One region of the Paenibacillus sp. BT-177 genome, then DNA from elsewhere that is predicted to be linked to it. Evidence: riboswitches for the same ligand, from Rfam matches in the RefSeq annotation. Region 1 holds a riboswitch; each other region holds the start of a gene.
The links. A riboswitch is a leader RNA that binds a small molecule or an ion and turns the genes downstream of it on or off. The one in region 1 is predicted to bind cobalamin.

Region 1 (3,280 bases):
GCATTATGGCGGTATGCACGATGATTATCGTCAATATTGTCAGCATGGTCGAGTCTACGGGGGTTTATCTGGCAGTAGGTAAAGCGATTGATCAGAAGGTGGAACAAAAGCAAATCGTCAATGGACTTCGTTCGGAAGGGCTTGCGATTATGCTGGGCGGTATTTTTAATGCGTTCCCTTACACGGCCTTCTCGCAAAATGTGGGTCTGATCTCGCTGACTCGCGTCAAATCGCGTAACGTTATTTTTGCTGCGGGCGGCATTATGGTCGTTCTCGGTTTGCTGCCTAAGCTGGCTGCTTTGACGACAGTGATTCCTAACGCTGTGCTGGGTGGGGCGATGATCGTCATGTTTGGTTCGGTTGCTGCATCAGGTATGTCTATTTTGTCAGAAGTAGATCTGCGGAAGGAAAGCAATCTGCTGATCGCAGCATGCAGTATTGCTGTAGGCCTAGGCTCAGCTGTTCTGCCGCAAATGTTTGACCAACTGCCTAGCTTTGCCAAAATGCTGCTGCAAAATGGTATTGTATCGGGCTCGATTACGGCAATTGTCTTGAACATCGTTTTGGCAAGAAAACAGGGTGAATCGGTCAAAGGTGTAAATGTCTCGGAGGTTCCACAGAAGGTTTGATGAATAGGAAATAAACCAAAACAGCCGGAGAGAGGGGGTAGCCTCTTTTCCGGCTGTTTGGCATGGGGTTACCCAGAGCGAGTTATTTATTAAGCAGCATGAAGTTATTGATAAACACCCTTCTTGTATGAAAATGGGGGATTGAGAACCTACTAGAAAAGTTTGCTAGAGTAGTAGGTGAAGGAGTGGTATAATCTACCTTATGGACTTTGAATAGTGGTGGATGTTTTCGGACCATGGCGCAGCTTCCCGAAAGGGGGTGAAGCCGATGGTCAACCTTGTGTCGTGTTACGATGTGCTACGTTGGATGGTTACGTTACTAAGCCTGGTGTTTAGTATTCGTAAGCTTTATCGATGGCTGCGTCGGAAATTTCGGAACAAGCGAAAACCCACCGCGTAATTAGGTTAGGCGCCTAACGGTGGGTTTAGCTAAGCATTTAGCGCGCCGTGGTGATCCACAGCCCTTCAAGTCCTAAGAGTCTTTGCCGTTGGAGCGGCGAAGGCTCTTTTTAGTATACGGATACGGTGGGTATCTCTATACCTAATTTTAGCACGTGAATTGCGTGCACGCAACGTTAAGACATACCCTCAATTGCGCGCAAGCAATGAAGAGCCATGGTCTTGATTCACACTATATCGTTCAAATTTAAATTATTACGCAACATTTGTTGACAAGCCAGTAGCAACAAAATAAGATAATCCTAAATCGTAATAAAAAGGAATAAAGGAAGAAAACAGGTGTGAACGGGACAACTCTATGTACGAGGTTTTGTTGAGACGATGTAGATAGTTGTTGAGCGTGTTCACTTAAAAGGGAAGTTCGGTAGATTCCGACACGGACCCGCCACTGTATACAGGCATCAGCAGGGTACTGCTGGAGCTTTCAGAATAGCCACTGGAACTGTGAGGAACCGGGAAGGCCTGAAAGATAAGCCTGGAGTCAGGAGACCTGCCTGTTTTGACATCACTGTCAGACCCACGGGATGCTGGGGAGGTGGTTAGGCGTGCTGCATACGGAATGTCTGAAACCGATCTGATCCCTTCTATGTTTTTGGAGTTGGCTTTGAGGTGAGTTTTGACATTTTATAATGAAAGCATTTCTGACTGCTGGTCAAGTGGTTGGGAATGCTTTTTTCGCGTTTTGCGTTAGGTTTATACGATATTTTACAAGATAGAGGAGGACATGTGGGATGATAGGCAATCGTAATAGGCGTTCATGGTTCATATGTACAGGATTGCTGCTGCTGATGGCAGTTATGGCTCTTTCGGGATGCGGCACAGCCACGAAGACGGAGGATAGCTCAGGCAAGGGTGAGAATACGCCTGCACAACAGACTCCAGCAGGTAAAAAGCTGGTGATGGCGTATACGTGGAAACCGTCAGGCGTCGATCCGCATGGAGACAATAGCTGGGATGTGATGCGTTCCGGTGCCGGTGAGACACTCATTCGTTTGAATGAAAAGTTGGAGCCTGTGGCTTGGCTAGCCAAGGAATGGAAGCACGACAGTCCTAACGTGTGGACGTTCAGCTTGCAGGATAGGGTCACTTTTCATGATGGAAAGAGTATGGATGCAGCAAGCGTAAAAGCATCTTTGCTGCGCTCTATCGAGAAAAGTCACCTGGCGAAGGATTTACTGGATGTGAAGTCCATTGATGTAAATGGCCCGCTGACGCTGAAAATCACGACAAACCAGCCGAATGCAGCGCTGGCATCCAATCTGGCTGATCCGTCAACGATCGTGCTGGATGTGGCATCCATGAAAGATGAGCAGAGCTACCCTGCAATGACAGGTGCTTTTAAAATCAAAGCCTTTAACAAGGATCAATCCTTGGTCGTAGAGCGTTATGACGGATATTGGGGCGAAAAGGCACGACTGGCTGAAGCAACGATGGAATTCATTACGGACGGTAATTCGCGCCTGATGGCGTTACAATCCGGTGAGGTGGATGTAGCGACGGATATTCCGGTAGATAACGCAGAGGTACTAAAAAAGAACGACAAGCTACAAGTGCTGTCGGCTCCGTCCTTGCGTACCCATATGATTGTGTACAACATGGAATCGCCTGTGTTCAAGGATGCGACCAACCGTAAGGTGGTGGACAGTCTGATTCCGCGCGCATCCATTGTGAGCGCCGTCATGAGGGGCTTCGGTACGGAAGCAAGCAGCCCGTTTCCGAGTATTCTTCCCTTCGGTAAGATTGAGCGTAAAGCATTGAACGGAACGACAGAGCAGTTGTTGACGAAGGATGGCTGGCAGAAGGATGCCCAAGGCACATGGTCCAAGCAGGGCAAGCCATTCGAGGTTACGCTGCTGACCTTCCCTCAGCGTCCGGAGCTATCCGTCATGGCTGAGGTTATTCAGAGCCAGTTGCTGAATGAGGGAATCCAGGTCAAGATTCGCAAGGTGGAAAATATCGACGAGGCGTTGACCAAAAACGATTGGGATTTTGCTATGTACAGCATGCTCACGGCCCATACAGGAGAACCGCAGTATTTTATGGACATGTTCTACTCCTCTACAAGTGAAGCTAATGTAAGCCGTTATGCTTCCAAACCGCTGGAGGATATTCTTCACAGCCTGAAGTTGGCAAAGGATACCGCACAGCGTAATGCGGTAACACTGCAAGCGCTGGATATCATCAATACAGAC
Region 2 (3,280 bases), on a different contig from region 1:
CCAATAAATCAGTACTGCTGCTCCGACCGAAGCTCCCGAGGATACCCCAAGGGTATACGGATCAGCCAAGGGATTACGCAACACACCCTGAAATCCGGCTCCCGCCAGCGCCAGCGCTGCTCCAACCAACATTCCCAGTAACACCCGTGGCAATCTGACCTTTAAAATGATTTGCTCTGAGGATGTATTCCAATCCGGTGTAAACGTATCACCTAACCACGGTAGGTGGTTGATCAAAATACCTGTGATCTGGCTGACCGGAAGACTGACCGAGCCGATGCCAAGACAGAGTAGCAGCGTCAGCAGCAGCAAGACAAGACCTGTCCCCCCAAAACCGATCAGTCTACGGTTCATTTGAAAATTTCAGGGTACACGCCCTTGGCCACTTCCTTGAGCCCTTCTGTTACGCGTGGACCTGGACGGCTAATCAAATTATCATCCACGGCAAATACACGATGGTTACGAACAGCCGATATTTGATCCCATCCACTGCGAGCTTTTATGATATCGCCGAGGGTCTGGCCTGTTTTATCATCCTTCACACTTTTGCTGTACAAAATCACGTCAGGGTTGGCAGCTATAATATTTTCCTCACTGATTTGGTACCAGCCCTTCTGCGTGGCACCCACGTTTTCGCCGCCCGCCAATGTGATCAGTTCATCCATAAATTCGCCCTTACCCACTGTCCAGCCTGGTGAAAATTCGACGTATACCCGCAGCTTCTGCCCTTTGCCGATATTTTTAACTCCTTCTTTCACTTCTGCTACATCTGCTCTCATCTTGTCAGTCACCGCTCTCGCTTCTTTCTGGTGATCGGTGATTTTCCCATACAATTCGATGTTAGCTATGACATCTTCAACTGTTTTCGGTTCTGTTTTAAAAATCATAATTCCCATATCACGCAGCTTAGTCGCAGCCTGTTCACTAAGTGAAATCCCTGCAAAAACAACTTCCGGGTTCGCAGCAATGATCGCCTCTTCGTTCGGTTTCATAATACCGCCCATTTTAGGCTTTTTCGTAGCTGCCTCCGGGTAATCAGAGTAGTCGGATACACCAACAATTTCCTTATCCAGTCCGATAGCGAACAGCGCCTCGGTTTCTGCCGGGGAGACGGAAACGATCTTATCCGGTGCTTTTTTAAATGTAAATTCCTGTCCTGTTGCATCCTTAAGCGTTAGCGGGTAAACCGTTTTACCCGGAGGCACTTGTGCGGTTACGGTCTGTCCCGGCTGCTGTGAAGAAGCTTGGCCCTCTTTATTTTCTGCATTTTTTCCATTCGCGCCACATGCACTCAGCCCAACTGCCAATATCAGCGCCAATAGACCTGTAGTCCATACCTTTATTTTTTTTCCTGCCATGATTTGCACCCCTTCATACATAAATCGTTAAGAGCGTTACTTGAACTTCATCCGATATTTTCTCATTCCAGCCTTCTTTTCCTATCAAAAACCCCCGCATCCTCATATCAGGACACAGGGGTCACGTTAGCACAGATCGTGCGCAGGCGGGCAGCTTCTTTCCGCATGGACAGTCACTGCGAACACGTCATCCTTTCCTCGAAGGATTATGGTGACAGGCGGACGGGCAGGTATCCTGACTTATGGAAAATGCATGTCCTGATATTCTTTCATATGCTTGGCGGCACATAAAACAGGGCTAATGAGCATGTTTCCATTTACAGTGGCGGGACCGCGTCGGACTCACACCGACTTCCCTTTTAATAGCGCAATAAAGGAAAGCAAGTTCCTCACATGGCGCCGACCTCGTCTGCTGGATATTTGATGTAGTGGTAGTCAAGCCGTTCTTTTACTTGATGATTATAGGTTAAAAAGAGTTAGCTTACAACCCAAACAGTCGCTTTATTCGCCTTGTTTAACCTAATGAGAAAGCAATCTTGCTATACAATTGTGCGGTCCTATCAACCTTAACTGAATCCTAAATGCTTCTCCCGGCTTCGGATTCAGACTCCAAAAATCATGTCCAGGCATAAGCATACAAGCCAACTGACGAATTACACCACCATGCGTGACAATCAAAACAGAGGGCGGCGCAGCATTCGACTCCATTGGCTGAACCTCCAAAGCAATGCGCCACGCAAACAGAGAGTCTAGGAATTCACGCAGACGATTCACAAAATGAATCCAAGGCTCTCCTCCAGGTGGGGTGAATTGTTGCGGCTCATCAATCCAAGCGCGATACAACGCCACATCCTTAAGCATGTCATACGTTTTTCCATCCCACTCACCAAAGTGAAGTTCTCGCAGACGTGGTTCCATGATAGGAGGCATAGCAGAGAGGGAACATTCAGACGTCAATGCAGACTCCGGCAAAATGATCTGCAAGGTCTGGCGACATCGCATTAAGTCGCTGCAATAGATTCGAGCAAAGGAATGTCCCTGCAATTTTTTCTGTAAAGTCTTTAACTCCTGCTCTGCTCCCGACAGTAAACCCAAGTCGGCATGTCCCAGATATCGACGTTCCTTATTCCATAAGGTTGTGCCATGACGAACTAGCACGAGCTCCATGTCCCACTGCAGATCTTCTTTAGCATCATTCGGCTTACTAACCTGTTGTGAGTTCGGACTTGGTGCACTTTCTCGCACTCTTTTTCCTTCTGTATCTTGTTTCAAAATCGTGTCACTCCTCACTGCATCCATCCCAAGGCAAAACACCCTGCGGCTCCCATCAAACACAATCCTACAAACATAGTGGATACGGCGAACATCAGCCGGATCGTATGCCGGATATCCTTCGACTCCAGCGGTCGTATCCCTTCGCCCATATATGCCCGAAAGGAGCGTATGCCGTGATACACATTATAGCCACCGAGACGAATCCCTAGGGCACCTGCCACCGCTGATTCGGGAAATCCGCTATTTGGGCTTGGATGCAGACGGGCATCCCGCTTGATTGTCCGCCAGCTTCTTGCAGCATCCAGCCGATACAACCACGACGCTATCACTAGCATAACTGCTGTCATGCGAGCCGGAATGTAGTTAGCTACATCATCCAGCCGTGCCGAGGCCCAGCCTAAATGCAGGTACTTTTCATTTTTGTAGCCAACCATTGAATCGAGCGTGTTTACGGCACGATATGCCAGTGCCAAGGGTGCTCCCCCGATCAGGGCATAAAAAAGCGGGGAAATAATGGCGTCCACGATATTTTCAGCGACCGTTTCGACGGTACCGCGCACAATTTCGGGCTCGTCAAGCTGCTGCGTATCCCTCCCGACAATCATGCCTAGCTCCCGACGTGCCGCAGTCAAGTCATTCGCCTGCAA
Region 3 (3,280 bases), 190 kb from region 1:
CAATCCAGATAGGCCTGCTGTTGTTCTTTTTTCAACGGAAGCCCTTCACGAATTGCGGGTTCATCCACCTGAATCATGCTAATACCCGCTTGTTCGAGTGCCTCTACCTCTGCCCGTAATGCCAGAGCTAACTGCAAAGCTACTTGCCTGCGTGGAATATCATTACGTTCAAAGGACCAGTTCAAAATGGTCACAGGGCCTGTAAGCATCCCTTTAACTGGCTTGGAGGTTAACGACTGAGCAAATGCCGTCTCTTCCACGGTCATAGGTTGATCGAACGACACATCTCCGTAAATGATCGGCGGTTTAACACAGCGGGAGCCGTAGGACTGCACCCACCCGTTTTGTGTAAAAGCAAAGCCTTTCAGCTTTTCGCCAAAAAATTCAACCATGTCGGTCCGTTCAAATTCCCCATGTACAAGCACATCTATGCCAATGTCCTCTTGGATATCAATCCATTCCTTGATCTGCTGTTGGATGAATGTCCGATATTGCTCGGCAGACCATTCTCCTTTGCGATAGTGCAGACGGGCCTTGCGGACCTCAGCAGTTTGCGGGAAACTGCCGATGGTCGTCGTAGGCAGTGGGGGCAACTTCAGCCTATTTTGCTGAATCACCCGGCGCTCGGCGAAAGGAACGCTGCGTGATAGTGGCTCTTTTGTTAGCAGGTCGGCCAAATCGGCAGCTGTCTGTACCCTTGCCGCGGAGCGGTTGAAGCGGGCTACCGCATCCGAACTTTGCTCAAGCTTGGCAAGTGCGGATGGATCGTGCTTACCAAGTGCAGCCGTCAAGACTGCGACTTCATCCAGCTTTTCATCGGCAAAGGCTAGTGCATGCACCAGTTCTCGGTCCAGCTTGTGCTCTGCTTCCAGACTGACCGGCACATGTAGCAGACTGCACGATGGCTGTACGATAAGCTGTGCGGCAGTGGTCTGTTCTGCTAACTGGTCCAACAGCGCAGCCACGGCATTCAGGTCGCTGCGCCAGATATTGCGTCCGTCAATGACACCAGCACCCAGCGTTTTTCCTTTAGGGAAGCCATGCTGGCATATATGCTGAAGATTTTCGCCATCATCGTATACAAAATCAAGACCCAGTCCCTGTACCGGAAGTTCAGTCAGACGCTCATAATGATCCAGGCTGCCAAAGTAGGTTTGCAGCATGATGTTCAACGAGGGTGCAGCTTGGGTCAAAGCTTCATAGACCTCCTGAATAATATCTAGATCCTCTGCCGGGAATGAGGTGGTCAGGACAGGTTCATCGATTTGGACCCATTGAACGCCTTCTGCTGCTAGCTCTGACAAGACTCGAGCGTATAAAGGCAGGAAGGTTCGTATAATAGAAGCCAGATCCTTACGATCATAGCCTTTGGATAAAACAACAAATGAATAGGGACCGATGAGAACCGGTTTACCGTCAATGCCTAGCTCCTGTTTTGCTTCACGATAAGCCAGTAAGGGTTTATTTTCAGTGAGCACCGGAGCCGCATTTGCCAATTCGGGAACGATGTAGTGGTAATTGGTATTCATCCATTTGGTCATTTCACTGGCAGTAGCTCCCTTCTGCCCACGTGCGATCCCGAAATACACAGACAGAGGAACCGGACCTGTAGAACGATAGTTGAAGCGTTCGGGTACGAGACCGAACATCACGGATGTGTCCAGCACGTGATCGTAATAGGAGAAGTCTCCGACAGGAATGCGATCAATCCCTTTGTCACGTTGCTTGCTCAGATGCTCCAGACGCAATCTTTTCATCTCACTATGCAGTTCGCTTTCGTCAACACTACCCTGCCAGAAGCGCTCCAGTGCTTTCTTCCATTCCCGGTTCCCACCGATACGCGGATAACCCAGATTACTGCTAATCAAACCCGACAATGCAGATCGTTCGTTAATGGACATGTAGGTTTCCTCCTAACTGGTAGCCAGTTTATTTTTACGTACCAAAAAAGGCATTCTGTCCCCAAGGCTAAAAATAAGTAGGGGAAAGAATGCCTTCGCGATTAAAATTCAAAAATACGGCGACTGCTCTTAACACCTCCCTATCTTCCGTAGGTACTGCGATGTTGTTAAAATAGGCAGGTCTCCTGACTTACGGATCATGACGTTCAGCATCCCTTCCCGGTCTGTGGACCAGTGGGTGTATGAGTAGCTGAACATTCCCCGTTTACAGTGGCGGGACCGTCCCGGATTTGCACCGGCTTCCCTTTTAAGTCTGATCTGAATAGAACAGACACCTATTTCCAAGCTATGCGATTAAGGTATGACGAATAATTATGCACTCGTATACTTGTTCACCATCATAAGTGAAACTCACAGGATGTGCAATAGAAACAGTAATAGAAACTGGAGTGGAATCTGTTAGTTATATGCAAAAAAGACAAGCCCACCCCATCGTGGGGACTTGTCTTTGATATATCATCTTGCTAAGTAGAACATCGCCTTTAAGCCAATGAAACGGTGTAACCTGCCTGAATACTGGCTCTCACATCTACCAGACGTTGATTACGACTACCTCGAAAGGGGAGGGTCAGATCCTTTTGCTGTTCAACAAAACGGCCATCTACAATCACGTCACACAAAAACGCTAGCTCCTGTCGTTCCTGATCCATGAGCAGATCTTCGTAAACAAAGCCCGTGTAGGCCCATACGGTTCGGTCGGGACAAGCCGCGCGGAAGTTACGTACAAATTGCGAGCATTCTGCTGCTGAGAAAAAAGGGTCTCCCCCGCAGAGAGTCAGTCCGTCCAACAGCGGGTTATCCATGATATCACGGATAACCTCCTGTTGACGCTCAGGCGTGAATGGCTCCCCTGCGCGGAAGTTCCACGAAGCTGGATTAAAACAGCCGGGACAGGCATGGCGGCAACCGCTAATGAATACAACGGTGCGCAGGCCGTATCCTTCATTCAGAGATTCTGGAATATAGCCGCACAAATTCACTTATGCTTCACCCGGTCGCGAACTTCGGCTTGCTTGGCAGCATTAAAACGAACGGTATAATCTCCTGTCAGATATCCGGTTACCCGACGTAAACGCTGAAAATGCGTGTGTTCCTCATCTGTGCCGCATTGAGGACAGCTTGTCCCGATAATCCCTTCATAGCCGCATTCCGTACAACGATCCACCGGATGGTTGATGGAGAAGTAGCCAATGTTCTGCTGCAGCGCGTACTGAACAATTTTAAGAAACGCATCCGGGTTATTTCGCGCATTACCGTCCAGCTCAATGTATGAAATTGCACCCGCATTACATAGATTATGGAACGGAGCCTCCAAGCTG

Region 2: another riboswitch for cobalamin. It lies ahead of OIU26_RS07500 (cobalamin-binding protein); the one in region 1 lies ahead of OIU26_RS12640 (ABC transporter substrate-binding protein).
Region 3: another riboswitch for cobalamin. It lies ahead of metE (5-methyltetrahydropteroyltriglutamate--homocysteine S-methyltransferase); the one in region 1 lies ahead of OIU26_RS12640 (ABC transporter substrate-binding protein).

The regions. Positions count from the first base shown of each region.
Region 1 covers NZ_JAOYTP010000003.1:489,141-492,420, reverse strand. The annotation lists gene OIU26_RS12645 (nucleobase:cation symporter-2 family protein) at 1-629, shown strand, start outside; cobalamin riboswitch at 1,397-1,600, shown strand; gene OIU26_RS12640 (ABC transporter substrate-binding protein) at 1,820-3,280, shown strand, end outside.
Region 2 covers NZ_JAOYTP010000002.1:285,199-288,478, forward strand. The annotation lists gene OIU26_RS07495 (FecCD family ABC transporter permease) at 1-354, opposite strand, end outside; gene OIU26_RS07500 (cobalamin-binding protein) at 351-1,358, opposite strand; cobalamin riboswitch at 1,567-1,781, opposite strand; gene OIU26_RS07505 (histidine phosphatase family protein) at 1,878-2,630, opposite strand; gene cbiB (adenosylcobinamide-phosphate synthase CbiB) at 2,645-3,280, opposite strand, start outside.
Region 3 covers NZ_JAOYTP010000003.1:295,121-298,400, reverse strand. The annotation lists gene metE (5-methyltetrahydropteroyltriglutamate--homocysteine S-methyltransferase) at 1-1,901, opposite strand, end outside; cobalamin riboswitch at 2,060-2,255, opposite strand; gene nrdG (anaerobic ribonucleoside-triphosphate reductase activating protein) at 2,444-2,941, opposite strand; gene OIU26_RS11765 (anaerobic ribonucleoside triphosphate reductase) at 2,938-3,280, opposite strand, start outside.